Polyangium spumosum: one gene and its partner. The protein of the gene in region 1 interacts with the protein of each later gene in a pairwise test. Links are inferred from orthologs where the notes say so. Each region holds a gene or a part of one and is shown on either strand. Other genes may lie near its edges. The genes, in order: glnD and GF068_RS12415.

What was found.
Region 2: the proteins of glnD (region 1) and GF068_RS12415 interact in binary tests that used the Escherichia coli proteins (3 or more experiments, as listed by UniProt). The link is inferred for Polyangium spumosum from one-to-one orthologs.

The regions. Positions count from the first base shown.
Region 1 is NZ_WJIE01000001.1:1,176,368-1,191,530, forward strand. Bases 4,155-7,541 are described here. They hold glnD ([protein-PII] uridylyltransferase), read right to left. Parts: upstream 7,142-7,541; coding sequence 4,355-7,141; downstream 4,155-4,354. Other genes in these bases: GF068_RS04965 (tetratricopeptide repeat protein), read right to left, coding at 4,155-4,358; GF068_RS04975 (CheR family methyltransferase), read right to left, coding at 7,138-7,541. Also shown: tig (trigger factor), read right to left, coding at 1-227; GF068_RS04945 (transcriptional regulator), read right to left, coding at 465-635; GF068_RS04950 (ParA family protein), read left to right, coding at 1,076-1,873; GF068_RS04955 (ParB/RepB/Spo0J family partition protein), read left to right, coding at 1,870-2,778; GF068_RS04960 (hypothetical protein), read left to right, coding at 2,835-3,350; more of GF068_RS04965, read right to left, coding at 3,351-4,154; more of GF068_RS04975, read right to left, coding at 7,542-8,037; GF068_RS04980 (hypothetical protein), read left to right, coding at 8,315-9,238; GF068_RS04985 (lysophospholipid acyltransferase family protein), read right to left, coding at 9,245-10,231; GF068_RS04990 (hypothetical protein), read right to left, coding at 10,228-10,515; GF068_RS04995 (ABC transporter ATP-binding protein), read left to right, coding at 10,598-11,458; GF068_RS05000 (polysaccharide deacetylase family protein), read right to left, coding at 11,455-12,390; tsf (translation elongation factor Ts), read right to left, coding at 12,383-13,321; rpsB (30S ribosomal protein S2), read right to left, coding at 13,482-14,378; GF068_RS05015 (RAD55 family ATPase), read left to right, coding at 14,692-15,163.
Region 2 is NZ_WJIE01000003.1:566,204-580,894, forward strand. The notes cover bases 11,777-14,691. They hold GF068_RS12415 (P-II family nitrogen regulator), read left to right. Parts: upstream 11,777-13,022; coding sequence 13,023-13,361; downstream 13,362-14,691. Other genes in these bases: GF068_RS12410 (serine/threonine protein kinase), read right to left, coding at 11,777-12,716; glnA (type I glutamate--ammonia ligase), read left to right, coding at 13,374-14,691. In the rest of the region: GF068_RS12365 (RseA family anti-sigma factor), read left to right, coding at 1-282; GF068_RS12370 (hypothetical protein), read left to right, coding at 279-785; GF068_RS12375 (M23 family metallopeptidase), read left to right, coding at 904-1,458; GF068_RS12380 (sensor histidine kinase), read right to left, coding at 1,466-2,629; GF068_RS12385 (PAS domain S-box protein), read right to left, coding at 2,699-4,729; Holliday junction branch migration DNA helicase RuvB, read right to left, coding at 4,785-5,813; GF068_RS12395 (sensor histidine kinase), read right to left, coding at 5,851-7,755; GF068_RS12400 (sensor histidine kinase), read right to left, coding at 7,752-9,326; GF068_RS12405 (GNAT family N-acetyltransferase), read right to left, coding at 9,385-9,966; more of GF068_RS12410, read right to left, coding at 9,972-11,776. UniProt on the Escherichia coli protein: P-II indirectly controls the transcription of the glutamine synthetase gene (glnA). P-II prevents NR-II-catalyzed conversion of NR-I to NR-I-phosphate, the transcriptional activator of GlnA. When P-II is uridylylated to P-II-UMP, these events are reversed.

The DNA of each region.
Region 1 (15,163 bases):
TTCAGCGTGGTGTCGACCAGACGGCGAGCGACGTCCGCGTGGATGCTGCCCGAATAAAGATGGGCGAGCACGTGGCGCGGCGCCTTACCCTGGCGGAAACCCCTGACGCGAGCGGAGCGCTGGAGGTTGGCGTAGGCCTTGTCCACCTCGGTGCGGACCTGCTCGGCAGGGATCTCGACCTTGAGCTCGACGAGGACCGGAGAAAGCTTTTCGACGGTGACTTGCATGGGCGTCCGTTGGAAGGAACGGCGCCATGCCACGCACGGCGAGAGGGGTCAAGCGAGGGCGGGTTTGGAGGCAAAAAAAGAGCCCCGACGGAGAGGCGCCGTCGAGGCTCGGTCGAGGTCGAGCACCCAGGAGGTCCTGGCGAGACGTAGGGCTCGGCCCCCCGAAACGTCCGATGCCACGAGGCGCGGTTCGGGCGTTTCGGGGGACGGAGGCCCGCTCGCGGCGGGCCCCCGGCCTCAGAAGTCGCGCATGGAAGCGAAGGGATCGTCGTCCTGGTCGAGCTCGATCTCCTCCTCGAAGGAGGTGTCCTCGACGATGTCCTCGAGGCTCAGGTTGACGCGGGTGCCCGCGCGGATGATCTCGCGCTCGAACTCGGCGAAGTTCTGGAAGCTCTTCGGCAGCGGCATGGCTCTCTCCACTCGGCACGCGCAGGTCGATCGGCGACCCGCGCGAAACGGATCCGGCTCAGGTCGTTCGGCGGTCGGGGTTCGGGAACAGGACGAGGACACGCGCAGACGCGGACGGGCTCGGCGCAGCCCAGAAGGACCGGGCGAGCACGCGATCACACGCGGAAGGCTCGTGGTGGGTGGCGAGGGCGCTCGCGAGCGACAGCCCGCGCCCCCGGGCGCTCCTTCGGTTCCCCCGGAGCGCTTTTGTCCTACATGCACCCACAACGAGCGACATGTGCGCCACTGTAACGACCAGTGAGTCAAGGGCCAAAAAAACGTGAACGACGCGCCCTCGACGGGGGGGCGAGGGTCGTGTAAGCAGCCGCTACCCACGGGATCGTCCCCCGGGACGGACGACCCACACCGCGCCTCCGGGCGCGGCGTTCCCGGCAGATTTCATGGCCCCTTCGCCCCTCATCTATGCCGTCGCCAACCAGAAGGGCGGCGTCGGCAAAACGACGACCTCGGTGAACCTGGCCGCGAGCCTCGCCGCCGCGGAGAAGCGGACGCTGCTCGTCGACTGCGATCCGCAAGGCAACGCCTCGAGCGGGGTCGGCGTGCGCCGGCCCAACATCGAGCGCTCGCTCTACGACGTGCTCATCGGCCGCTCGACCCTGCGCGAGACGGTGATCTCGACGTCGGTGCCCAGGCTCGACGTGGTGCCGGCGACGCAGGACCTCGTGGCCGCAGAGATCGAGCTCGTCGACGCGCCCGACCGCGCGACGAAGCTGCGTGACGCGATCCGGCCACACGCATCGGACTACGAGTACGTGATCCTCGACTGCCCGCCGAGCCTGGGGCTGCTCACGCTGAACGCGCTCGTGGCCGCGCACCGGGTGCTCGTGCCGCTGCAGTGCGAGTACTACGCGCTGGAGGGGCTGACGTACCTGATGGCGACGATCGACCGCGTGAAGGGCGCCTTCAACCCGGAGCTCGGCGTCGAGGGGATCGTGCTGACGATGTACGACGGGAGGACCTCGCTGACGCACCAGGTCGCCGACGAGGTGAAGGGTCACTTCAAGGTCTTCGACTCGATCATCCCGCGCAACGTGAAGCTCTCCGAGGCGCCGTCGCACGGCAAGCCCGTGCTGCTCTACGACATCTCCTCGAAGGGCGCGCAGGGTTACCTGAGCCTGGCGCGCGAGATCCTCGAGGTGAACCGGCCGAAAGGCAAAGCCGCGAGGCCGAGGCCATGAGCACGGACCCGAAGAACGCGCCGCGCCGCGCCCTCGGCCGCGGGCTCGACGCGCTCCTGCCCGCCGCCGCGCCCCCGTCGCCGTCCGGCGCGTCGTACGGCGACAAGAGCGTGTTCACCTGTCCGATCGAGCGCATCGGCCCGCAGCCGGGTCAGCCGCGGCAGCACTTCGACGACGAGGCGCTCGAGGAGCTCGCCGCGTCGATCCGCGAGCACGGGATCCTCGAGCCGATCGTGGTCCGCCGCGCGCAGGCGGGCGCCGACAAGTACGAGATCATCGCCGGCGAGCGGAGGTGGCGCGCGGCGCAACGCGCGGGCCTGAAGGACGTGCTCGTCGTGGTGAAGGACGTCTCGCCGAAGGACGCGTTCGAGCTCGCGCTCGTGGAGAACGTGCAGCGCGAGGACCTGAACCCCATCGAGCTCGCCGAGGCCTTCGACCGGCTCTTGCGGGAGCACGGCTACACGCAGGAGTCGCTCGCGGAGCGCGTGGGCAAGAACCGCACGACGGTGACGAACAGCCTGCGGCTCCTGAAGCTGCCGGCGCGTGTACGGTCGATGGTGATCGGCGGCGATCTCAGCGAGGGCCACGCGCGCGCGTTGCTCGGCGCGCCGGACGACAAGGCGATGGAGGAGATCGCCGACAAGGCGGTGCGCGGTCGGCTGCCGGTGCGCAAGGTCGAGGAGCTCGTGCGGAGCACGCGCGGCCCGAAGGACGGCGGCGGCAAGGGTCCGAAGGCCGAGGGGCCCGCGGCGAAGTCGCCGGGGCTCAAGGACCTCGAGGCGCGGCTCATGCGCAAGCTCGGCGCGAAGGTCGAGGTGCGCGACAAGGACGGCAAGGGCGAGATCGTGGTCGCCTACGGCTCGCTCGACGAGCTCGATCGGATCCTCGCGCAGCTCGGCGCGTGACACACGCGTAAGGTCGACCGCTTGCGGCGCCTGCCCGGTCGCCGCACGATGCCTCTGTGCCGAACGTCGTGCCCGCGCTCGCGATGTTCTTTGGGCTGGTGGTGCTCGCGGGCTTCGTGCCGCAGCCGCTCACGCCGGCGACGCTGCTCGCCGCGAAGACGGCCCCGCCGTGGTCGCTCGCGCTCGTCGCGGCCGCGGCGGCGGCGCTCGCCGCGCTTCTGGATCACCGGCTCGTTCGCACGACGTTCCAGATCCGGAAGCTCGCGGAGCTCCGGCAAAAGCCGATCTTTCAGCGCGCGGAGGGGTACGCGAAGGTCGCCCCGTTCCTGACGACGGCGGCCTTCGCGGCGCTGCCGCTGCCCTTCATCATCGTGCGGATCTTGATGCCGCTCACGGGCTACTCGGCGCTGCGGTACGCCGCGGCCGTGGGGCTCGGGCGGGCGCCGCGCATCTACGTGATCGCGGTGGTGGGCAAGGAGTTCGACATCCCGACGGAGCTGCTCGTCGGGGCGATCGTGCTCGGCGCGATCGTCTCGCTCGCCGCGTACGTGCAGCAGCGGCGCCGCGCGTGATCAGCGCTTGTTCGTCGACTTGAGCTCGCGGAGTTTGTCCTTCGCGGCCTTGCCGATCGGCGTGTCCTTGCCGAACTCCGCGGCCTTGCCCATGGAAAACTCCGCGCTCTGCGGCTTCTTCAGCGCGAGCTGCGCGAGGCCCATGTAGTAGTAGCCCGCGGCATAGTCGGGCTTCACCTTGGTGGACTCCTGGTAGTCCGCGAGCGCGCCCGCCTCGTCGCCGAGCTCGTGCTTGCAGGTGCCGCGACGGACGAACCACTCGGGATCTTTGGCTTCGAGCTCGAGCGCGCGGTCGAACGCGGCCACGCAGTCGCCGAACGCCTTGCCGTAGCCGAGCATGCGGCCGACCGTCACGAGCATCGCGGGGTCGTCCTTCGTGCCTTCGAGGACCTTCTTCAGGTGCGGCACGGCCTTCTCGTGTTGCTTCGCCTCCGCGAGCATCGCGGCGTACTCGAAGCGCACCTCGACCGAGTCGCCCTTCGTGATGGCCGTCTCGTAGGCCTTCGACGCGCCCTCGACGTCGCCCTTCAGGCCGAGCGCATAACCGAGGTTCCGCAGCATGCCGACGTCGCCGGGCGTCTTCTCGAGCGCCGCGCGCAGGTGCTTGATGGCGTCGTCGGTGCGCGGAGGGCTCGTCGAGAGGTAGATCGCCGCGAGGTTCTGCGCGGCGGCGGCGAGGCCCGGCTTGCGCTCGAGCGCGGCGAGGTAGGACTTCTCGGCGCCGGCGAGGTCGTTCTCCTTCTCCAGCACGAGGCCCATGTACGCGTGCGCCTCGGCGTTGTCCGGCGACGCCTCGAGCGCGCGCTTCAGGTGGACCTTTCCGGCCGCGTATTGCTCCTTCTCGATGAACGCGACGGCGCGCTGGAAGTCGGTCTGCGCGGCGCCCCCGGTCATGCCTTCCGTGCCGCCGAGCGGCGGATCGGCGACGAGGTCGGGATCCTTCGGGGGCGGCGTGCTGCCACACGCGGCGAGCACGAGCGCCGTGATGCAAGGGAGGAGAGCTCTCATCGCTCTGCGCGAGGAGGAGGGTAAGAAGAGCATGGCCCGCTGTTTCCTTCTTGTTCGAGCGACTCGAGCACCGACTCGATTCGTTGCCGCACCTCGGCCGCGCGTTTGCCCGGCGCCACTTTAGCGCCGTCCGCCTCGCTGACGTAGAACACGTCGGCGGCGCGCATGCCTTCGGTGTTGATCTTGGCCACGGCGATGCTGAGGCCGAGGCGGTAGAGCGCGTCGGAGATGGCATGCAAGAGGCCCGGCCGATCCCGGGTCATGACCTCGATGACGGTGTGCCGCGGCGAGGCGCGGTCGTCGATCGAGACCTGGGTGCGCACGCGCGGCGTGGCGCGGCCCGGAAGCGCGCTCTTGCCGCGCTTGCTCGCGAGTTCGGCCGTGGTCGTGTGGCCTTCGAGCACGGCGTCGAGGTCCCGCACGAGGCCCGGGAGCGCCCGCGCGACGCCCTCCACGCCCTCGGCGCGATCACGCACCCAGAAGAGGTCGACGGCCTCGACCGTACCGTCCGGCAGGTGGCGCGAGTGGATCTGCGCGGCGTGCACCTCGAGGCGCGAGGCCGCGAGCGCCGCGGTGATCGACGCGAGCAGGCCCGGACGATCGGAGGCGATGACGCAGATCTCCGCGGCCTGCGGGTGCCGCGACGGGACGAGCGCGACGCTGACCGTCCGGCCCCCGTGCTTGCGCGCGAGCTCGGCGTGCGAGGCGATCGCCGCGGGTGCGTTCGAGAGCAGGTAACGCTCCGGCATCGACGCGAGGTACGTCGGGACGAACGCCTCCCGCGCCGCCCGCTCCTCCTCCGAGGACACGAGCAGCGCGCGCGCGGCCTCGAGCACGGCCGACTGGGCGCGCGCGAGGCGCTCGTCCTCGCCGGGGTTGCCCGCGAGCGCGCGATCGGCGGCGAGGTAGAGCTCGTCGAGCATACGCGCCTTCCACGAGGTCATCGACGTCGGGCTCGTCGTGGAGAGGTCGGCGACGGTGAGCAGGTAGAGCTCGGAGAGCGAGTCCCGGTCGGGGATCACGCGCAAGAACTCCTCGATCGTCGCGGGATCGTCGAGGTCCCTTCGCGTCGCGACGTGGTACATGACGAGGTGCTGGCGCACGAGGTGGCACGCGGCCGCGACGTCTTCGGGCGGGAAGCCGAGGCGCTTCAGGATGACGTCGGCCATGTCGGCGCCGCGCACGCTGTGATCCTTGCCGCCGATCGCCTTGCCCACGTCGTGCAAGAGCGTCGCGAAGAACAGCATCGTCTTGCGCGTCGCCTCGGCGGCGAGGCGGCACGCGAGCGGGTGCTCGGCCGTGAGCTCGCCGCGCACGAGCGCCGCGAGCCTGTCGACGGCGGCCACCGAGTGAACGTCGACCGTGTACACGTGGTAAACGTCGTGGTGCACGCGCCCGACGACGGGCAAGAACTCGGGGATCATCGCGAGCAAGAGCCCGAGGTCGTGCATCTCCGCGAGCGTGGATCCGCGCTTGAGCCGGGTCTCCTCGGTGGTCGAGACGAGCGCGCAGAAGAGGCGCGCGGCCTCGGGGCTCTCGCGCAGGCTCTCGGTCCAGGAAGGATCCGCGGCGGCCCGCGCGATGGCGTCGCGCGCCCACGGGAGCAGCGGCGCGCGGCGCTCGACGGCCGCCGAGAGCATCCGCAGCGCGAGCGCGGGCTCCTTCGTGACGAGCTCGAGCTCGCTCATCGTCACGCAGCCGTCGAACATGCGCACGCCGCCGCCGAGGTCCTCCTCGCGGGGCTTCTTCTTGCCGAGGAGCGGCGCCGCGCGCGAGAGCATGGTCTCCCGCGCGCTCGAGATGATGCGCGCGCTGCGGTAGTACGCGCTCATCATCTTCTCGACGGCCTCGCCGCCCTCGCCGTAGCCGAGCAGCGACGCGATCGACTCCTGCTCGTCGAACGTGAGCCTGTCGCTGCGCCTCCCCGCGTGCGCGTGGAGGAGGTTCCGGATGCGGAAGAGCAGCTCGCGCGCGGCGGCGATGTCCGCCGACTCGCGCTGCAGGAGCGCGCCCACGCGCACGAGATCGTCGAGCTCGTGCACGCCGAAGCGCGCCTTGCCCGCCCAGCCTGCGATGTCGAGGTCGCGCAGGCCGCCCGCGCCGTTCTTCACGTCGGGCTCGAGCAGGTAGACCGATCCGCCGAAGCGCGCGTGCCGCACGCGCACCTCGTCCTCGAGCTGCGCGAGGAACCGAGGCAGCTCCGCGTGCGCGAAGAGGCCCGCGTCGCACCGCGTCTTCAGCTCGTCCGAGAGCGCGCGGTTGCCCGTGATGTGCCGGTAGTCGAGCAGGCTCGTCGCCGTCGGCAGGTCCGCGCGGGCCGCCTCCACGAGCGCCTCGACCTTGCCGACCTGATGGCCGATCGGGACGCCCATGTCCCAGAGCGGGTAGAGCAGCGCCTCGGCCACGGCCGCGGCCGCGCCGAGGTCCCGCGCGAGCAGGCGCACGTCGAGGTCGCTGCCGAGCGCGAGCGCGCCGCGCCCGTATCCACCGACGCCGCCGAGCGCGACCTCCTCGAACGCCTCGGCGACCTCCTTCGGCAAGAGCTCGCCGCCGGGCAAACGCAGGCGCCCCTCGCGCGCCTCGCTCCGCAGGAGCTCGAAGAGCCGCGCGAGCAGGTCGTCGCAGAGGCGCGCGTGCCGCCTCCCGAGCGCGAGCCCGCACCCGTCGAGCGGCGCGGGCCTGCTCTGCGAGGGCACGAGCGCCTCGAGCTCGGCGCGTCGCGCGGACCATTCGCGGCGAAGATCCACGAGCGCGCCCGTCGGATCTTTCACCTCGGTGGTCATGGGCGACGCTTCGCGGGGCGGAACGCGGTGACGGACGGGGTCAGCCGGACGGTCTCGAGGCCCATGCTGCGCAGGCGCAAGACCTCGCTCGCGGCCGAGAAGAGCACGCCTCCGTCCTCGAGCTCGTTCGCGAGCCGCGTGGCGACCTGCTCGCCGGCCTGCGGCGTCAGGTAGAGCAGCACGTTCTTGAACAGGATGAGGTGAAACGGCCCCTGCGGCACGCGTTTGACGAGGTCGTACTCCTCGAACTCGACCGCGTTGCGCACGAGCAGGCCGACACGCAGCCGCCCGTTCTGCTCGTCGCAGAACCGCTCGACCCACGCGGGCGGGATGTCGCGCGCCGCCTCGCGCCCGTACGTCGCCTCGCGCGCGACCGCGATCGCCTCGGCGGAGCGATCGACGCCGAGCACGCGGAAGCGCCGCCGCGCCGCCGTGAGCAACATGCCCATCGTGTAGGCCTCTTCGCCCGTGCTGCAGCCGGCCGAGAGGACCTGGAGCTCCACGTCCGCGGGGAAGAGCTTCTCGAGGTGACGCTCGATCGCCTCCCACTGCGCGCCGTCGCGGTAGAACCGCGTCTCGCCGACGCGCAGCGAGGTGACGATCCGCTCGACCGCGGCCTTGTCCTTGATGAGCTCCCGCGCGACCTCGTTCATCGTGAAGCCGCTCTTGTACGACTGATGCTCCAGGTAGCGGCGCACGCGATCACGCACCCAGCCGGGCGTGGCGCCGCTGGAGCCGAAGCCGAAGAGCTCCTCGGCGAGCTTCAGCGCGACGTCGACGGCGCGATCGCCCGAGTCAGGTCCAGACACGGATGTGCCCCCCGCGCGTGGCGTGAAGAGGAAGAAGAAGACCGATCTCGCCGCCGAGAAGCACACACCACGCGTGCCACGACGCATGCCCTCCTCGGCGCGCGCCGTCCTCGTGGCGCGCGTAGTGCATGTCGCCGGTCGACTGGCTTCCCGCTTCCATCGCGCCGCCAATTTATCACCAAGGCCCGGCCATCCAGGCCAAACATTCACCTTTCCGACCCACCCGGGCGTGAACCCACGTCCACGCCCCCGCTCGCCCGGCGCGATACACTGCCCGCGAAGGACACGACCGGTCCCCCGAGGTCCCACGATGCAACCACGGAAAGCACGGATGGCTTGGAACTTGCTCCCTACCTGCCTCGCCATGCGCAAGACGATGTCCTCCTCGGCCGCGGCGCTCGCTTGTTTCCTCGCCGCCGGGGCCGCCTCTGCCCAGGTGCCCCCCCCGCCGCTCGAGCCGCTTCCGCCCGGAGCGCCCCTCCCGCCGAACATCGTCCAGCACCCCGACGGCCGAACGACCGTCACACGCACGCCCGAGCAAGGCGTCGACGTCCACGCGCAGACGCCCGACGGCGCGGTCCACGCCTACGGCTGCGGGCGCGTCGACGTCGACCCCCGCGCGACGCCCCCGTCCCCCTCCGCGGCCCAGCGCGGCCCGTGCCCCCTCCCCCACGCTTCCCCGTACCCCTACGCGCCGCCGCCCACGTACGTCTATCCGCCGCCTCCTCCGCCGCCCCCGGCCGCGCCGGGGCTGCCCGGTTTGCGCAAGCAGAAGCCCAAATACGCGCCCGATCCGGGCCGCAAGGGCGCGCTCATCGCGTCGAGCATCATCTTCGGCCTCGGCACGGCCACCACCGGCGCCGCGTACATCATCTCGCTCGGGGCGAGCGCGGCCTGCGACGCCTCCGAGGCCTGCAACGTCGAGCCCTCGAAATCGGCGCTCTACGCGATGGGCGCGATCCTGACGATCACGCCGAGCGTCCCGCGCCTCGTCGTGGGCGACTGGGGCAAGGGGCTCCTGTTCACGGCGCTGCGCGGCGGCTCGTTCGCCGCGGGCACGATGATCGACTGGGACGACAAGAGCCACCTCGTCCCCGTCACGTTCGCGTTCCTCGCGCCGCTCACCCTCGGCATCGTGGACCTCGCGACGACGCCGCACCGCGAGCAACTCGAAGCGAAGAAGCAACGAGCCGCAGGCGGCTTCGAACTCCACGGCCTCGGCCCCACGGTCTCGTACGATCTCCGCGGCAACACGATCCCGGCCGTCGGCGCGATCGGCACGTTCTGACGCCGATCAGGATCGTCGCCGCTTCTCCCTCGAAAGACCCTTCCACCGCCGGTGCAACCACAACCACTGCGCTGGGTTTTCCTTGACGAACTCCGCGAGCGCGTCCGTGATCCGCGCCGCCACGCGCACGACGTCGGCCCGCGAGGCGAGCGCCTCCGGCTCGATCAGATCGAAGGCGTCGAGCTCGTGCAGCCCATCGTCCCGGCGGCGCCCGAAGGCCACGACGATCGGCGCACGCGCGCGCGACGCGAGCAGGACGGGCGCGAGGTCACACCACGCAGGCGCGCCGAGGAACGGGAGCTCCGCCACGCCCGCCGCGCGCTCGGGGGCTTGATCGATCATCATCGCGACCACGTCGCCACGCGCGAGCGCCTCACGAACCCGCGCCGATGCGCCGCGGGCGTCGACGAGCAGGACACCACGCTCGGCCCGCAAGCGCTGCCACGTACGATCGAGCGCGCGCCAGGACAAACGCTTCGTGATCACGTGCAGCGAAGGCGCGCGCCCCTCGCTCCCCACGCGCCCGCGGAGCCACGCCGCCGCCGCGCAGGCCGCGAGATCCCAGTTGCCCGTGTGCGCCGTCGCGACCACCACGCCGCGCCCCCGCGAGAGCGCCCGCTCGAAGAGCTCGGCTGCCCGCGCAGACACCACGAGCCGCGCGTCGAGCGGCTCGGCCGGCCTGCCCGCTGTCCACAAGAGCTCGAACAACCCCGCGCCGAGCGAGCGGTACATCCCGGCCGCCGCGCGACGAGGCGCGTCCACGCCCGCGCGTGTCATCGCGGCCTCGACGTGGCGACGACGCACCCGCAAGAGCCCGCCGACGAGCGCGCCCAGCGCCGCGCCGAACGAGCGGAGCGCGTGGTACGGCAAGAGGCCGACGAGGCGCGCCACGAGCCACATCCACAGCGGACCTCTCGGCCCCACTGCGAGCGCCTCGGGCGCGCCCTCCGCGCGAGCGCCGAGCGAGTCGTCCGCTCGGCCTCGCGCGTTCAACCCAAGAAGCCCGCCTTGCGGCCCGCGGCGACGCTCGTGCCGCCGTCGAGGCTCAGGGCGAAGAGATCCTCGCGCGCCACGAAAAACGTCTCGCCTTTGCTCGAGCGCGCCCGGATGACGCCGTGGACCATCCGCAAACACTCGACCTTCGCGATGTTGAGCGCCACGCCGTCGTGCGAGGCGTACAGCGTCATGAGCTGGCCCTCCGGCAGGCGGAGCCAGCCCTCCTTGTCGGTCGTGACGCCAACGGTGTCGAGCACGGTGCGGAACATGTCCTCGGTCATGCGGCACATTTCCCGCCGGGAGCCCCACGCGTCAAGCGCGAGAGGCCCCTCGGACGAGACCGCGTGGTAGCCTCGGCGCGCGATGTCCGCCGGAGCCGCGCGCCAAGCACCTCGGATCCCGCCGGAGGATCACGTCTTCGTCGACGACGTGAAAAAATCGTTCGGGACGACGCAGGTCCTGAAGGGCGTAACGATGCACCTCCGCCGCAAGGAGACGGCGGTGATCATCGGCGGCTCGGGCGCGGGCAAGACGACGCTGCTCCGGCTGCTCATCGGCCTGGAGAAACCCACGAGTGGCCACATCTGGGTCGACGGCGAGGACATCGGCCCGCTCGGCGAGCGGCCGATGAACCGCGTTCGCCAGAAGTTCGGCATGGTCTTCCAGTACGCGGCGCTGCTCGACTCGCTGAACATCTTCGACAACGTCGCGTTCCCCTTGCGCGAGCACCGCAAGCACATGTCCGAGAAGGACATCCGCGACAAGGTCGTGAGCATGCTCAACCTGCTCGGGCTCGAGAACAAAGAGAAGCGCATGCCGAGCGAGCTCTCGGGTGGCCAACGCAAGCGCGTGGGCCTCGCGCGAGCGCTCATGCTCGAGCCGAAGATCCTGATCTACGACGAGCCCACGAGCGGCCTCGATCCGCAGACGAGCCGCATGGTCGACGATCTCATCGAGGAGACGCGCGACAGGTTCGGCGTGACGAGCGTGGTGATCTCGCACGACATGGCGAGCACCTTCCGCATCGCGCACCAGGCGTTCCTCGTGATCCAGGGCCAGGTCGTCGCCTCGGGCACGCCCGACGAGCTCGCGTACGGCGAGAGCGAGATCGCGCGCGAGTTCATCGCGGCCTCCGGCGTCGCGCCCGATCGCGTGGGCCGCGTCGAGAACTTCAAGCAGGCGCCCGAGGGCGGCGCCGCCGTGCGATATCACCCTTCGAGCTAGGCGAACTCGTTCGCCGCTTCCTCGAGCGTGACGAAGCGCGCGCCACGCCTCGCGAGCACCTCGAGGGCCACGGAGAGCGCGTCGAGCCTCCGCCCGAGCGGGATGCGGAGCTCGCGCTGGTACGGGACGAGGTGCGCGAGGCCGTCCGCCGCGTCGAGGAAATCGATGCCGTGCAGCTCGAGGTTCACGAGCGGCTCGTCCGCGCATTGCTCGGCGAGCGCGCGCGCTACGCGAGGCCCGCCGAGCGCGATCGAGGTGCCGATGAAGGGCAGGCGCAGGCCCTTCGTGACCTGGACCGGGAGCTCGACGAGGGCGCGGCTCCCTCGGCGGAACCAGGGTTTGCCCGGGCGATACGGGCGTGTCGGCGCGGCGAGCACGCGCGGCGTGTCGAGCACCGAGGCGCTCGTGCGGCCGCGCATGCGCATGGCCCCCATCACGATCGCCTTCGCGCCGTAATACGCGGGGCACGGGAAGACCGACGAGTCGAAGCGCACGCCGAGCGCCTCGAGCGCGTCGAAGACGGCGTCGGTGACGGTGTACCCCGGCGCGCGAAAGCCCGCGGGGCGGCGGCCCGTGGCGCGCTCGATGGCCTCCTGCCCGGCCGCGATGTCGCGCTCGATCTCCTCGGCGGAGGCGCGCGTGAGGTCGTAGCGGTGCGAGAACGAGTGGTTCTCGACGACGTGGCCTCGTCGGGACAAACCCGCGAGCGTCGCGGCGCTCTCGGGACGGGCGAGGTCCGCGCCGATGGCGAAGAGGGTCAGGGGCAGGTCGTGCGCCCGCGCGAAATCCGCCATGCGGGCGAGGGCGACGTCGTAGACGGCATGGAGGGCCACGGCCCCGTCCGCGAGCGGAGCGAGGCCGTGGATGTGGTGGTAGTGCGAGATGCCGTCGAGGTCGACGGAGACGGCCGCGAGCAGCGGCCTCTCAGCCACCGGCCATCTTCGCAACTTCCGAAGCGAAGTCGGGGCCCTGCGGCTTCTCGATGCCCTCGCCGCGCTCGAAGCGCACGAAGCGCACGATCTTCACGCTGCCGCCCGCGGCCTTCTCGGCGGCCTGGCGGAGCTTGTCGATCGTGTTGCCGGGGACCACGACCGACTCCTGCTCGGTCAGCGTGACCTCGCTGAACCACTTGTTGAACTTGCCCTCGATGATCTTAGGCCACGCGCTCTCGGGCTTCGGCTTCGGGTCCTCGCGGAGCTGGCCCTCGAAGATCTCCTTCTGCTTGGCCTTCGCCTCGTCGCTGATGTCCTCGCGGACGAGCGCGACGGGGTTCATCGCCGCGATCTGCATCGCCGTCTCGTCGGCGAACTTCAGGACCTCGGCGTGCTGCGCGACCGCGTCGTTCTCGGTCTCGAGCGCGAGCACGACGCCGATCTTGCCGCCGAGGTGCACGTACGCGTGCGCGAGGCCCGACTTGCCAGCGGGGACCTCGGCGCGATCCCAGCGGCGAATGTCGACCTTCTCGCCGATACGCGCGGTGAGGTCGACGATCACGTCGCTCACCTTCTTGCCGCGCAGCTCGCTGTTCTTGAGGTCGGCGCCGAGGGGCGCGGCCTCGGCGAGGCAGAGCACGTCGCCGACGAAGTTCTTGAACTCGTCGCTGCGGGCGGAGAAGTCCGTCTGGATGTTGACCTCGACGAGCGTGGCGGCGCGCTTGTCCGGCGAGACGGAGGCGCGGACCTCGCCCTCGCTGGCGACCGCGCCGGCCCGCTTGGCGCTCTTCGCGAGGCCCTTCTTCAGGATGATCTCGACGGCCTTTTCCATGTCGCCGTCGGCCTCGACGAGGGCGTTCTTGCAGTCGCTCATGCCCGCCTGCGTACGCTCGCGGAGCTCCTTGATCGCCTGCGGATTGATGCCGGCCATGGCTCGTATTCCTCCAGAAAGTGGGATCGTTGTGCTTGTGTGAAATCGGGAGTTTGCCCGGACGGGGCTTCGGGGAAGCAAGGAGGGCGCCCGCGCGAGGCAGCACGCCTCGAGCGCAGCGGCGCCCTCTCGACCGGAGCCCGCAGGCCGGGCGCGTGATTTACTGCTGGGGCTGATCGCCGCCGCCGCGACCACCACGGCCGCCGCGACCACCACGGCCGCCCTGGTACACGTTGATCTCGTCGCGACGGCCGCCACCCTGCTGCGGGCCACCCTGCTGCGGACGGTCCTGCTCGCGCTCCACGTCCTTGCGGCGCTGCGAGCCCTCGAGCGCGGCGTCGGCGATACGCGCCGTGATGAGGCGGATCGACCGGATCGCGTCGTCGTTGCCCGGGATCACGTAGTCGATGAGGTCCGGATCGCAGTTCGTGTCCGTGATCGCGATGACCTGGACGCCGAGCTTGCGCGCCTCGTTCACCGCGATCGACTCCTGGTGGGGGTCGATAACGAAGATCGCCGCCGGGACCCCGCCCATGCCCTTCAGGCCGCCGAGGTACTTCTCCAGGCGATCGCGCTCTTTCTCCATGCGCGCGACCTCCTTCTTGACGAACTGCTCGTACGTCCCGTCCTCCTTCATGCGCTCGAGCGTGCGGAGGCGGTCGAGGCCCTGCTTGATCGTGCGGAAGTTCGTCAACGTGCCGCCGAGCCAGCGGTTCGTGACGAAGTACATCCCGGAGCGGCGGGCCTCTTCCTGGACGATGTCCTGGGCCTGGCGCTTCGTCCCCACGAACAGGATGCTGCCGCCGCGGCCGACCGCGTCGACGACGAAGTCGTACGCGCGCTTGAAGAGGCGCACCGTCTGGTCGAGATCGACGATGTGAATGCCGTTGCGCGCGCCGTAGATGAACGGGCGCATCTTCGGGTTCCAGCGCTTCGTCTGGTGGCCGAAGTGCACGCCCGCGTCGAGCAGCGAGCGAAGGGGCAGCGGGAACTCACCGGGCGCCGGGGGCACGAAGGCGCCGGCGGACTCGGCGGTGGACATCGAAACGTCGGTCATGGCACGTATTCCTTCTCGGGTTCGGTTGGACCTCCGCTCCCCATCCCGCGAACAACCCCCCGGGATCCGAGGATCCCTGGGGGCACCGGTCGCAGGTCCCACCTTCTGGGCGTGTGCCGGGGGAGCGTGTGGATTCCGTTTGCCTCGCCAAAAGCAGGGGCAAACGGGGCGCGCATCCTGCCCCGCGATCCGGGGCTTGTCAACGGAAGGAGCGGGCCTTTCGTTCGGTCCGTCGCAGTGAGGCGACGCACTCGCTCGCAGCGCCGGGAAAACCGCGACGGCGGACGGACCTCCGGCATCCGAGGGGCACGCCATGAAACAGGATGACGCCGAGCGACCCAACCTCGACCGGATCCCCACGGGGATCGCAGGTCTCGACACCGTCCTCGGCGGAGGTTTCCTGGCCGGCAGCGTCCACCTCGTCGTCGGCCCTCCTGGCAGCGGCAAGACGATCCTCGCCAACCAGATCACCTTCCGCCGCGCAGCGACGGGCCAGACGGCCGTGTACGTAACGCTGCTCGCCGAGGCGCACGCCCGCATGCTCGCGCACCTCGGGGGCTTCGAGTTCTTCGACCCGAGCTTCGTGCCGCACCGGATCGTCTACATGAGCGGCTACGGCGTGCTCGAGCAGAGCGGGCTCGACGGCCTGCTCGAGCTGCTCGGCCGCACGATCCGCGAGCACGGCGCGATGTTCCTGGTGCTCGACGGGCTCGGCACGGCGGAGGAGTTCGCCCCGACGACGAGCGTGTTCAAGCGGTTCTTGCTGACGCTCTCGACCTCGGCGA
Region 2 (14,691 bases), on another replicon or contig:
CGGATGGACGTCGCGACGCCTGGGCCGCAAGGCGCGCCCGTGGCCGTGGTCACGACGCCCGCGGAAGCGCCTGCGGCCCCTGCCCCGACGCCGACGGAGGCGCCTCGCGCAGCCGATACGGATGTGCAGGACGGCGACGACGAGGTAGGCGTGGCCGTGGCGGCCGTCGACTTCGGTACCAGAATCGGCACGATCTTTTACGTACCCGCGGAGGCTGCCACGTCGAACCACACCACCACCGTCGTGTGGCTGGCCGACGATTCCGCTGGAGGAGAACAATGAGGCTCCCGCTGTTTGCTTTGCTCGTGGCCGCTTTTGGGCTCTCGCTCGGGCATGGCCCCTCCGTGGCGCATGCGCAGGGCGCCGCCGCTGCCCAGGCCGACGCGTCCGTTTCGATGGAGATCGTGGTCCTCCACGGCACGAACGACGGCACGGGGATCGACCCCAAGATCGGCAAGATGCCCGAGCTCGCGAAGCCGCCGTTCTCCTCGTACAACAGCTACAAACTGCTCGATCGCTCGAAGCAGACCTCGTCGAAGGCGAGCCCCTCCACGCTGAAGCTGCCGAACGACAGGGTGCTCAAGGTCTCGCTGAAGGACGTCGTTCAGCCGAGCAAAAAGGGCGAGTCGAAGCGGTACGTCATCAGCGCGAGCATCCAGAAGCCGGGCGGCAGCGACTTCCTCCCGCTGCTCGAGGTCAACGCCAAGGCCGGCGAGACCTTCTTCGTCGCCGGACAGAACCACAAAGGCGGCGTCCTCGTCATCGGAATCAAGGTCAATCCCTGAGCCGGATCCCTCGGTATAGTTAGGGCGGATGGTCCCCCGCTCGTCTCTCTTCGCCCCCCTCCTCGTCTCTGGAAGCCTCCTGCTCGCTGCCTGCGGCGGAAGCGCTCCTCCTCCGAACATGCCGATCTACGCGCCCGGGACGGTGCTCTACCGGCTCCCGGTCGTCGGCAAGTGGCGCGTCTATCGCACGCACTACGGCGCGAACAACGATCAGGCCTACGCGCTCGATCTCGTGATCGACGACGACATGCCGCGATCGAAGCGCAACGAGGACCACCCCTCGTACAACCAGCCCATCGTGGCCGACGCGCCGGGCGTGGTGATCATCGCGGTGGACGGCGTCCCCGACAACGTCCCGGGGCGCGCGAACAAGTACGACATGCACGGCAACTTCGTCGTGCTCGATCATCAGAACGGCGAGTACTCGCTCTTCGCGCACCTCATCCCGGGCACCGTGCGCGTGCGCAAAGGCCAGTTTGTCCCGGCAGGCACCGAGCTCGGTCGATGCGGCAACTCGGGGCACTCGTTCGCGCCGCACCTGCACTGGCAGGTCATGACGGACGCGGACGCGAGCTCCGCGCGCGGCGTCGCGCCCCGCTACGTGCCCTACGAGCGCAACGGCGCGATGTCGGTCGATCTGCCGCAGAAGGGCGATCGCCTGATCGCGAAGTAACGCGCCGTCAGCGCTGCGGGGGCTCGCTCGGGGACGCGGCCACCGGCAGATCGAGCTCGAACACCGTGCCCTTCTCGGGATGCGCGTACGCGCGGATCTTGCCGCCGTGCGACGCGACGATGTTCCGCACGATGCTGAGCCCGAGGCCCGAGCCCGTGCCGTCGGTCTTCGTCGTGAAGAACGGCTCGAAGATCTTCTCGAGGTGAGCGGCGTCGATGCCGTGGCCCTCGTCCTGGATGGTGATGCGCACCGTGCCCTCGGCCGCCGACGTCGCGGTCTTGATGAGCAAGCGTCCGCCGTGCTCGCGCATCGCGTGCGCCGCGTTCGTGAACAGGTTGACGAAGACCTGCGTGAGCTGACCCGCGACGCCACGCACGAGGCGCACCTCGCCGAACTCGCGCGAGACCACGACGCGCATCTCGCCGAGCACGTGATCGCAGAACACGAGCGCGCGCTCGATCGTGTCGTGGATGGCGACGGGCGCGGGCACGGACGCGGTGGGGCGCGAGTACGCCATGAGGTCACGCGAGAAGCGCAGGATGCGCTCGGCGGCCTCGTTGATGCGCGCGAGGCGCTCGACGTCGGCAGGGTCCGCCTCCGTGCGCAGGGCCTTCTTGTGGAGGTAGTCCGAGTACGCGACGATCGAGGTGAGCGGGTTGTTGAGCTCGTGCACGATGCCGGCGGCGATCTGGCCGAGCGAGGCGAGCTTGCCGGCCTGGATGACCTGGGCCTCGAGCTCCTTCACCTCGCTGCCGTGCGCGCGCGCCGCTCGATGGATGCGGGCGTTGCGCAGGGCCGAGGCGAGCGCGAGCGCGAGGCGATCGATGAAGGCGTCCATCGAGCCCGTGCCCGAGAAGCGCGACTCGTCGTCGGAGGCGAGGTGCAGCGTGGAGCCTTCGTCGCCGTTGATGACGACGACACGTTCGAAGGCGTAGTCCGGGAAGAGCCGCGTGGGATCACGTGACTCGCCTTCGCTGCGCGCCCCGCGGCGAACGACGACCTGCCCGTCGGGCCCGCCGGGCACGCAGACGCCGATCGCCGCGTCGGGCAGCACCTCGAAGACGGCCGTGACGATCGACGTGGCCGCCTCCTCGGCGCTCGCGTCGGGCGGGATCTCGCACGAGGCGACGAGCAGAGCGTCGAGCCACTCGACCGGGAGATCGCGGCGCATCGCTTTCCTTTGCGTGATGGGGATCTGGGATTCCCGCATCGGAGCTTCGAGACCTTCGGCACCCATCTCTCACCCGAGCGCTCGGTTGGGGTCCTCTTCGCTGGACCGGTCCAGGTCGATGATCTTCGCTGCCCCCACGTACGCCTTCGTTTCGTAGCGCGTGATCTTGCCGATCTTCCGGACGATCTCGGCCATTCGCTCCGCCTCCCCGAGGATCGTCGCGGCTGCGGAGCGGACGGACGCCGGGTCCTCGGCCCTCCGGTTGATGAGCTCCGCGTAGCCGAGCACGCTCGTGAGGGGCTGGTTCAGCTCGTGCGCGGCCGCGCCCGCGAGCTCCGCGATGAGCGCTTGCTTCTCTCGCGCGCGGAGCTCGTCCTGCGCCTTCGTCAGCTTCGCCTCCATGCGCAGCCGCTCGCGGAGGTCCGTGAAGAGACCAACGGAGCCGACGGGGCGGTTGTCCTCGACGATCAGCGCGGCCGAGAGGAGCACCGGGATCAGGGTGCCGTCCTTCGCGAGCGCCTCCGTCCGGTAGCCCTCGAGCCTGCCCGGACCTCCGTGCTCCGGCGACTTGATGAGCCGCATGATCTGGAAGGCGCGGCTCGGCGCGTAGAGGTCACGCACGTTCCTCACGCCGACGACCTCGCTCGCGCGGTAGCCGTAGATCCGCTCCGCGGCGCGGTTGAACAGGCGCACCACGCCCTCGTTGTCGGCCGAGATGATCGCGTCGACCGAGCTCTCGATGACGCGCTCGAGGAACTCCTTGGTCTTCTTGAGCTCGGCGGCCGTGGCGCGATCGTCGGTCACGTCGCGCAGGCTCACGAGGATCGCGCCGCCGTCCTCGCGGAGCACCGAGCTCGTGCTCACGCTGATGATGCGACGTTCGCAGGCGATGTCGCTCGAACGTCGGATCGTGATGTCGGCCATGTGCGAGAAGACGTTCCGCTTGAAGCTCTTGCGGATGCGATGGAGCGTCGGGAGATCCTTCGGGTCGACGACGTCGGCGAGGCTGCTCGTGGCGAGCTGCTCCTCGGTGAGGCCCGTGATCTCGCGGGCGCGAGGGTTCGAGAAGAGGATACGTCCGTCGACGTCGACGACCAGGATGCCGTCCGCGGACGAGTGGAAGAAGTCGGCGTAACGCTCGAGCGCGGCGAGCCTCCGCTCGGCCTCGAAGCGCGCGACGTTGATCTCCTGCGTCTGATCGCGGAGCGACTGCAGGATCTTCGCGTTGCGCAGCGCGATGGCCGTCGCGTTCGCCACGGTGCGCGCGAGGGAGAGCTCGTGATCACGCATCGTCCCCGGCTGCCGGGCGCGCAGGAAGAGCACGCCCATGGGTTTGTCGTCGTAGACGATCGGGACGAGGGCGAGCGAGCGGAAGGAATTCTGCGGGAGATCGGCGCGCACGACCTCGAAGAGCGGGTGCGTCGCGGCGTCCTCGATCACGAGCACCTCGCCCGTCTCGAGCGTCCTCCGGATCTCGGGGTACTTGTCGAGGGCGATGGGCAAGTCGCGCAGATCCCGATCGTCGCTCGCGGCCACGACGTACCCGGTGTCGACGTTGTCGCCGACGAGCACGATGCTGCAGCGGTCGACCCGCGCCACCTCGGCGATACGACGTACGACCGTGAAGAGGATGTCGCGGAAGTCGAGCGTCGACGAGAGCGCTTGCGTCAGCTCGAGGACGACACGCGCGTCTCGCTCGCGACGCCAGAGCGCGTCGACGTACTCGCGCATGCGGAGCTGGCCGCGGATCCGCGCGAGCAGCTCCGCGGGGCGGAACGGCTTGCGGACGAAGTCGTCGGCGCCCACGTCGAAGGCGCGCGTGATGTCGTCGTCCGTGTCGAGCGCCGTGAGCACGACGACGGGGACGTCGCCGACGCGCGTGTCTTCGCGGAGCTGGCGCAGCACCTCGAAGCCGTCGGGCGGCGGCATGACGAGGTCGAGCAGGACGAGCGACGCGTCTCGCTCGGCGAGCCACGCGAGTGCCTCGGTGCCGGACGTCGCCGTGGCCACGGGGATGCCGGCGCCCGCGAGCGCCTGCGTCAGCACGTGTCGGCTGACGGCGTCGTCGTCGACGACGAGCACGGGGAGCGCGGGGTGCACGCCACGAGATTATCCGCGGTCGCGCAGGAAGGGAAACAACCGCACTCTTTCCGCGTCAGGAGAAGAGGTCGCCCTGGGGCGAGCCCTTCGTGGGCATCGGCTTTCCGAGGTGTTCGTAAGCCTTTCGCGTGGCGATGCGCCCGCGCGGCGTGCGGCCGAGGAAGCCCTGCTGCAGGAGGTACGGCTCGTAGACGTCCTCGATGGTGTCGCGCGGCTCGCTCAGCGCGGCGGCGATGGTGTCGATGCCGACGGGGCCTCCGTCGTAGTGATCGATGATCACCATGAGCAGCCGACGGTCCATCTCGTCGAGGCCCGCGGCGTCGATCTCCAGGCGCTCGGCGGTCATGCCGGCGATCTTCGCGGTGATGCGGCCGGTGCCGAGGACCTCGGCGAAGTCGCGCGCGCGGCGCAAGAGGCGGTTGGCCACGCGCGGCGTGCCGCGGGCGCGCGCGGCGAGCTCGCGGGCGCCCGCGTCGTCGATGGGCACGTCGATGAGCCGCGCGCTGCGCGTGATGATGCGCTGCAGATCCTCGACGGGGTAGAAGTCGAGACGCACGACGTAGCCGAAGCGCGAGAGGAGCGGCGCCGTGAGCAAGCCCGTTCGTGTCGTCGCGCCGATGAGGGTGAAGGGCTTGAGCGCGAGCTGGATCGTCGTCGCGTACGGGCCGTCGCCCGTCATGATGTCGATCTTGAACGCCTCGATCGCGGGGTAGAGGCTTTCCTCGACGGCCGGCGTGAGCCTGTGGATCTCGTCGATGAAGAGGACGTCGCGCGCCTCGAGCTTGGTGAGCAGGCCGGCGAGCGCGCCCTTGTGCTCGATGGCCGGGCCGCTCGTGGCGTGCAGGTTCACGCCCATCTCGCGCGCCACGATGTGCGCGAGCGTCGTCTTGCCGAGGCCGGGAGGGCCGCAGAAGAGGGTGTGATCGACCGGCTCACGCCTGCGCTTCGCGGCCTCGACGAAGACCTTCAGGTTCTGCCGGTGTTTGTCCTGCCCGACGTACTCGTCGAGCGAGTCCGGCCGGAAGAGCCGATCGAAGCGGTCGTCGTCCGCGGTGGACGCCGGAGAGATCACGCGCTCGGACATGCGGCAGGACGTAACCCGTACGAAGGAAAGAGGGAAGTCACCCGAGCGCAGGCTTCGAGGAGAGCCGCGGGCGGCTGCCCGGGATCACGAGGGGGAGAACGCACTGTACGACGGGCGCGCCGTCGGGGGTGTCTTCCACTTTCACGGAGCCGCCGTGCAGCTCCATGATCGAGCGCGCGAGGCTCAAGCCGAGCGTGAGCCCGCGGCCGCGGGAGGTGGCGCGGCGGGCGAAGAGCGCGTCGAGCTCGGCGCGTGTCGTGTTGCGGCTGCCGAGCTCGACGTCGATCCGAACGGCCTGACCCGGCTGGGCAGGGCGGAGCGCGCGCACACGAACGGCGCGCGAGGACGCGTCGGCTGCTGCGGTCCGGATCGCGTGCGCCACGACGACGGCGATCGCGCGCGCGGCGTACGCAGGATCCACGGGGATCGTCGGCAGCCCCTCGGCGATCTCGACGACGACCTCGCTCTGCGCGTCGCCCGCGAGCTCGCGCGCCCTGCGCACGGCCTCCGTCGTGAGGAGCGCGACCTCGGTCGCCCTCGGCATCAACGTGAGCTGTCCGGCCTCGACGCGCGCGGTGTCCAGGATCGACTCGATGAGCGCGAGCAGCTCGCGCCCGCGGTTGGCGATGAGCTCCAAACTCTCGCGCTGGCTCGCCGTGAGCTCCTCGCGGCCGACGAGCTCCGCGAAGCCGAGGATCGCGTTCAGCGGACTCTTCAGGTCGTGGCTCACGCTCGCGAAGAGCAGGCCTCGCATGCGCTGCGCGGCCTCCTGCGCCTCGAGCGCGCGCTCCTGCGCGCCGGCGAAGATGCGGAAGCGCTCGGCGAGGACCTCGATCGCCCGCCCGAGCCGCGCGACGAGCTCGAAGCGCGCAGGCCGCGCGATCTGCGTCGCGCCGCGCAGCACGCTCTCCGTGCCGAGCAGGCGCACGCGGTGCGTGGCGAGCTTCAGGTCGGACGCGATGGCCTGGCCGATGAGCACGCCGAGCAGCGCCGCGATCAGGACGAACGCGAGCGCGATCCCCACGCCCTCCGTCGTGACCGCGGGATCGAGCTCGGCCGTGAACCGCACGTCGGCCTGGCCTTCTTCGAGCGGCACGCTGAGCACGAGCTCGCCGTCGGTCTCGCGGCGCAGGTTGGGATCACCGTCGCGCCGCGGGCCGGTGATCCGCGCGAGGAACCCGTGCTCCGCGGCCGCCGCCACGGCGTCTTCGCGTGCGTTCTTGTTCCCCTGACCCGGCCCCGGATCGAGCGCGATCTTCGCGAGCAGGAGCGCCGTGTTTTTCCGGCTCTGCTCGGTGAGCGTGCGCATGTGCGCGTGCGTCGTGAGCACCGCGCCCACGCCGACGAGCGCGACGGGCGCGACGACCGCGATCAGGAACTTCTGCAAGAGCCTGCGGCGCGGGATCTGGTGCAGCTCCTGCGACTCGAGCAGCGTCGTGATGGGCTCGATCGGGACGAGCTCGAGCAGGCGCACCGTGGCCCCGCGGAGGAGCACGTACTGGATGAGCGAGGCGGCGCCGACGATGGTGATCGAGAGGCAGAGGAGGCTTATGGCGCGGCCCTGATCGAGCTTCTCGGGGCGGACGCCGGGCACGAGGCTGGCGAAGGCGACGATCGAGCCGACGACGAAGGTCCGCAGCGTGATTGCGCTCGGCAGCGAGGCGAGGTCGCCGTAGTCCTGCGCGCGCACCGTCGCGGCGCCGCCCGAGAGCACGCGCAAGAGCGCGCGATGCTTGTGGATCCGGAGCAACGTCACGAGCAGGCACAGGCCCCACGCGACGACGGCGAGCGCGGCGCCGATGACGAGGACCTTCTTCGTCATCGGCCAGTCGAGCACGATGAGGTTCGGCGCGAGCAGCGCGATGGCGCAAAAACCCCCGATGCCCGTGAGGAGCTGGCGACCCAGGATGGCGCGGGTGAAGGTGCGGGCGACGTCGCTCATCGATCACGCTCCCTTCGCGGCAGCGGCATCGGCGGCGGCGTCATCGAGTCGAGCAGGCGCGCCGGTCGCGGCGGCGGATCCGAGGACAGATCGATCACGCGCGAGTCGCTCGACGACTCCACGATCGTGCCTGGATCCGCGAGGTGAGGCAGCGTGGCGGTGAACGTCGAGCCGCGGCCCATCTCGCTGCTCACGTCGATCGTGCCGCCGTGCATCTGCACGAGCCGCTTCGTGATCGCGAGGCCGAGGCCCGTGCCCCTGCGTCGCGACTGCGCGTCGCCGAGCTGCCGGTACTCCTCGAAGATCGCCGCCGTCTGCTCCCGCGGGATCCCCGGCCCCGTGTCGCGCACCTCGATCTTCACGAACGACCCGCGCGCCTCGATCTGCACGGTGACCGAGCCATGGGCTGTGAACTTCACCGCGTTCGAGACGAGGTTCGTGATGATCTGCCGCACGCGCCGTTTGTCCGCGTACGCGTAGAGCCGGCTCTCGCCCGTCACCTCGAGCCTGAGCGGCTTGCGCTTGATGGTCGCGGTCGCCTCGCGCACGACCTGCTCGGCGATCTGACGGACGTCGACGGGCCCGCGCGAGAGCTGCAGCGTGCCCGTCTCCAGCGCCGAGAGCTCGAGGATGTCGTCGATGAGCTGCCTGAGGTGCTCGCCGCTCGTCCGGATCACGGCGAGCGACTCGCGCGCCTCGTCGCTCAGCGGGCCGTCGACCTCGCTCTCGAGCACGTGCGCGAAGCCGAGGATCGCGTTCAGCGGCGTGCGCAGCTCGTGGCTCAGCCCCGCGAGGAACGCCGAGCGCTCCTTGTCCATCTCCGAGGCCTGCTGCAGATCCGCGCGGTAGCTGCGCTCGGCGGCCGCGAAACGCGTGACGAGCAGGTTGAACGCCGCCGTCAGCACGCCGACCTGATCGAGCGAACGGAGGGGGATCGGCTCACCCGTCGGCGCCGCGTCGGGGCGCGCCATGTCCACGATGCGCTCGCGCACGTAGTCGACGTCGTCGCGGAGCTGCTTCGTGAACGCGACCGCGACGGAGACCGCCACGCCGAGCAGGAGCACCGTCAGCGCCGCGACCGCGTTCACGAGCGGCACGTACCCCGGCGGCGGGCTCGGCGCCGACACGAAGGCCAGCACCGTGATGCCATCGAGCGGCGGATCCAGCGGGCGCGCCGCGAACCGCACGCGACCGAGCGCCGTGCGTGTCTCGCCGCTCCCGGCCGCGAGCAGGCGCTGCACCTCGGCCTTGTTCGGCGGGCCGAAGCTCTCGTCCACGAGGATCTGCCCGCCCTGCTCGACGAGCAGGAGCTCCGTGCCGCTCCGCCTCGCCGCGCGCCCCACGATCTCGGGGCGCTCCTCCACCGTGGCGACGCGCATCCGCGCCGCGAGCGTGCCCGCGATCGCGGCGGCGCGCAGCGAGGAGGCGTCGTCGCTGATACGTCGGAGCTGCGTGATCCCGAGGAGCGCGATGGCGAACGCCGTCGCGATGCCGATCACCAGCACCAGCACCGGCGCCACCGGCAAGAGCGGGAGGCTGCCGCGGAATCGTCGTAACGAGAAACGCCGCACGTTCGTCTCCCCCGCGGACGAGCATCATCCGCATCGCCCCGTCCTTCAAGGGGGACGCTCAGGTCGGGCGCGGATCGGTCGCGAGCAGCGCGAAGACCGCGTGATCGAGCCAGCGGTCCTCGCACCACTCGGCCTGCCGCGCGATGCCCTCGAAGCGGAAGCCGAGCCGCCCGATCACCCGCAGCGAGGCGTGGTTGTCCGTCGCCGCCGCGACGCGCACGCGATGCGCGCCCATGTACCGGAACGCGAACTCCACGGCTGCGCGCGCGGCCTCCGTCATCAGCCCGCGCCGCATGCTCTCCTTGCGCAGCCAGTACCCGAGCTCGCAAGAGCGATGCATGTGCACGCACGACTCGAGCCCCACCACGCCCGCGAACGTGCGCCCTGCGCGCTCCCGGATCGCGAAGCGCACCGCGCGCCCCTGATCCCAGTCGGCCACGCACGCCTCCGTGAAGCGCACGCTCGACGCCGGCTCCGTGTAGTACTGCACCCACGGCAGCCACTTCGAGAGCATCGGCCGCGAGCCGTTCACCGCGAGCCACACCTCGGGCGAGTCCGCCGGATCGACGGGCGCGAGCAGCAGGCGCGGCGTCTCGATGGGCTGGGATCGCAGATCGGAGCGCGGCGGGATGACCAGCATGCGCGTCACTTGCAGACGAAGCGCGCTGCGTAGGGCTCGAGCACCCCTGCCTCGAAATCGAGCCACGCGATCAGCCACTCGCCCGGCGCCTTGCCGGCGATGACCGCGGGGCTCGGCTGCGCGCCGCTCACGCGGGCGATCCTGGCGGCGGCGGCGTTCTTCACGCCGTCGCGGCTGATCGGCGCGGTCATCACCCCGCCCTTCTCGAACCACACGATGCGCCCGTTGCCCGCGGCGTCCACGCCGACGGACGGGTGACCGCCGAACTTGCTGAACCGCTTGTCGCGCCAGAGCGGCTGCGCGTTCGCCGCGTCGAGGTACGCCGCCGACACGCCCGAGTTGCTCTCGCCGTCCCACACGAGGAAACACGCGTCCTTCGTGCACGCGATCCCCGTCATGTCGGCCTTCGACTTGTCCGTGTTCACCACGATCGTCTCGCCGATCCAGCGATCCTGGCGGTCGCCCTTCTTGCGCGGCTCGACGCCCTTGCCTGCTTCGGCGAGCGGCAGCCGCATGTGATACGCGACCTGGCTCGGCGTGCGCTCGAGCCGGAACGACACGTGCGCGACGTCGCCCACGATGCCGACCATCGGCGAGCGCACGCGCGGCTTGTTCGGGCCCGTGGGCACGAAGTCCGTCGCGCGCACGGCCTCGCCCTGGGGCTCGAGCTTCGCCGACAGGCGTCGCAGGAAGAGCTCGTCGCCGCCCGTGTCGACCTCCGCCGACCACGCGACGAGGAACGTGCCGTCCGCCGCGCGTTGCATCGACGTGCCCGAGCTCGGCCCGCGCAGCGGCGAAATCTTCACGAGCGGACCGCCGATCCGCCCGTCCGGATCGAGCAGGCGCGCGTGCACGCCCGCCTCCGTCCCGTGCCCGTCCGCGTAGAGCAGCACGAGCTGATCGTCGAACGACATCACCACCGGCTGCTTGACCGCCACGCCCTCCGGCGTGACGTCGATCGGCTCCGACAGCGCCCGCATCGACGCGTCGAGCGCGACCGCGTAGGCGTGCTCCTGCCCCTCGTGCATGTCGGTCCACGTCATGATCGGGCCCCGCGGACCGAGCGCGATCCACGGCCGACCGGCGGGCACGCGCCGCGGCTGCGCCGATCCGAGGTCGTACGATCGTGGCCTCGCCAGGCCCGTCAGCGAGCAGGGCGACTTCGCCGCGGCGGCCGAGATCGCCACCTGCACGTGCTCGAGCATCGTGCGCGGCACGCCGTGGCCGCCCTTGTCGAACGCGTCCTTGAGCAGCTTCAGCGTGCCCTTGTGATCACCCTCCGCGAGCGTCGCTTGCGCCTCCGCGACGATCGGCCTCCATGGCAACACGGGGGCGGCGTTCGCGGCGTCCGCCGACGAGGATGACGCCGGGCGCACGCTCGACGACGCGTTCGGCTGCGGCGAAGTGACGCTCGCGCTCCCGCTCGGGATCGACGACGAGGCCGTCCCCGCGCCTCCCTTCGCGTCCGGCCCGAACTTCGTCCAGGCCGCGTAACCGCCGCCGAGCAGCGCGACCAGCACCACGGCCGTCACGACCCCGAGCGCCGCCGTCTTCGGGCGCGGCGGCGCCTGCGACAAACCCGGGCCGAGCGGCTCCAGCGTGCCCGGCGGCGCCTCGAACGTCGACTTCGTCCCGCGTGGCGAGGCAACGCCCTCCGACTGCGGCCCTCCGCGCACGGAGGCGGGCGGCATCGAGGCGAACGGGCCTGGCATCGTCGACGAGGGCGGCGCCAGCGACACCATCGGCAGCTCGTTGCCCGTCGCCGTGAACCCCGGCCTCGAGGGCCCTGGCGCGGGGATCGTCTTGCCCATCGTGTTGATCTGATCGGCGGGGAAGAGGCCGGAGAACTCGGGCCTCGCCGTCTCGAACGCGGCCGACAGCTCCTCGGCGAACTCGCGCGCCGTCTGAAAGCGATGTTCGATCTTGCGATCGAGCGCCTTGTCGAACCACGCCTTGAACGTCGTCGGCAGGTCGGGCCGGTAGACCAGCGGATCGGGCGGCTGCGCGCTCGCGATCTGCGCGAACGTCATCGCGACGCCTTGCTCCGTCTGCCACACGGTCCTGCCCGTGAAGCACTCGTAGACGATGCACGCGAGCGCCCAGAGATCGGCGCGATGATCCACGGCGCCTTGCCCGCGGACCTGCTCGGGGCTCATGTACGCGGGTGTCCCGAACACCGCGCCTTCCCGCGTCAGCCGCGCCTGCTGCGTGCCGCCGGAGCCCTCGAGCGGCGTGTAGAACTTGGCGAGGCCGAAATCGAGGATCTTGGCGAGGAGCTGTCCATCCTCGTCCTTCCCGAGGAAGATGTTCTCGGGCTTCAGATCGCGGTGGACGATGTTCGCCGCGTGCGCCTTCGTCAGCCCACGACAGACCTGCGTGACGATCGCGAGCGTCGTCTGGATGTCGAAGTAACGGACCTTCGTCATCCGCTCGTAGAGCGACTCGCCCTCGAGCAGCTCCAGCACCAGGAAGGGCGGGCCGTTCTCGAGGCGCCCCGAGTCGTAGACGTCGCAGATGTACGGGCTGCGGATCGCGGCGGCCGCGCGCGCTTCGCGGAAGAAGCGCTCGACCACCACCATCGACGTCGTCAGCTCCTGCGCGAGGACCTTGATCGCGATCCGCTTGCCGATGTCGATGTTCTCGGCCTCGTACACGGCCGCCATCCCACCACGGCCGATCTCGCGGGTGATCTTGTACTTCCCCGACAGGAGGGTACCTACCGGTAGCTTCGTCGAGGTCGGTGAGGCCATCAGATCATCGGCGACGAACGGAAAAGGGCGGAGTCGCTCGCGAGGGTAGGCGAGGTGGAACCCGCCGACAACTCTACGACGTAGGCGGATGCCGATTGCGCGTCGAACCGGCCGACCGGACGGCCCGGGGAGAACCCCCGCGCGCGTGAGCCTCCCCCAGGAGCCGCGATCTTGGCGACGCGGGCCACCAAATTTCCGCCCGTCTTGCGAGCGCGAGATTTTTTACCGGCGTGCGTGCGCTGAAACATTCCCGAAACCGAGGGGGCCGTAGACCACGTCCGGCCCCCCGAGCGAGAGGTCCGAGAGATGAAGAAGGTCGAGGCGATCATCAAGCCGTTCAAGCTCGACGAGGTCAAGGATGCCCTCGCGGAGGTCGGCATCCAGGGCATGACCGTGACCGAGGTGAAGGGCTTCGGTCGCACCGGCGGCAAAAAAGAGGTCTACCGCGGCTCGGCGTACGTCGTCGACTTCGTCCCCAAGGTGAAGCTCGAGATCGTGGTGCCGGACCCGCTGGTCCAGAGCGTCATCGACGCCATCGAGAAGAGCGCGAAGACCGGCCGCATCGGGGATGGAAAAATCTTCGTCGTCCCGGTCGACGAAGCCGTCCGCATCCGCACCGGGGAGCGCGGCGAGGACGCGATCTGACGGAGAAGGAACATGAAGCCGAAAGACGTCATTCAATTCGCGAAAGACCACGACTGCAAGTTCGTCGACCTCAAGTTCATCGACCTGCCCGGCATCTGGCAGCACACGACGATCCCGGTCAGCCGACTCTCCGAGGACATGTTCGAGGAGGGCATCGGCTTCGACGGCTCCTCCGTGCGCGGCTGGCAGCCCATCAACGCGTCGGACATGTCGATGACGCCCGACCCGACGACGGCGAAGATCGACCCGTTCCACGCGCAGAAGACGCTCTCGCTCATCTGCAAGATCTCCGATCCGGTGACGGGCCAGCCTTACGGCCGCGACCCGCGGTACATCGCGCAGAAGGCGGAGAACCACGTCCGCGCGACGGGCATCGCCGACACCACGTTCTTCGGCCCCGAGGCCGAGTTCTTCGTCTTCGACTCGGTCCGCTACGACAACTCCCCGCGCGGCGCCTTCTACGAGCTCGACTCGGACGAGGCCGTCTGGAACACGGGCAAGGCGGGCCCGAACCTCGGGCACAAGATCCGCCACAAGGAGGGCTACTTCCCCGTCGCGCCGACGGACTCGCTCGGCGACGTGCGCGCCGACATGATGACCACGCTCATCGAGAGCGGCGTCTACGTCGAGGTCGGCCACCACGAGGTCGCGAGCGCGGGCCAGTGCGAGATCGGCGTGCGCTTCGACAAGCTCACGTCGATGGCCGACACGCTCATGTGGTTCAAGTACGTCGTGAAGAACGTGGCCAAGCGCCACAACAAGACCGCGACGTTCATGCCGAAGCCCCTCTTCGGCGACAACGGCAGCGGCATGCACTGCCACCAGTCGCTCTGGAAGGACGGCAAGCCCCTCTTCGCGGGTGACGGCTACGCGGGCCTCTCGGACATCGGCCTCTGGTACATCGGCGGCATCTTGAAGCACGCGAAGGCGCTCGCGGCCCTCACGAACCCGACGACGAACAGCTACCGCAGGCTCGTCCCTGGCTACGAGGCGCCCGTCAACCTCGCGTACTCGAGCCGCAACCGCTCGGCAGCGATCCGCATCCCGGTCGCCGCGGGCAACTCGCCGAAGGGCCGCCGCATCGAGGTCCGCTTCCCGGACGCCTCGTGCAACCCGTACCTCGCCTTCGCCGCGATGATGATGGCCGGCCTCGACGGCATCCAGAACCGCATCGATCCCGGCGATCCGCTCGACAAGGACATCTACGCGCTCTCGCCCGAGGAGCTCAAGGAGGTGCCGAAGTGCCCTGGCTCGCTCGACGAGGCGCTCACGGCGCTCGAGCGTGACCACGAGTTCCTCCTCCGGGGCGACGTCTTCACGCGGGACATCA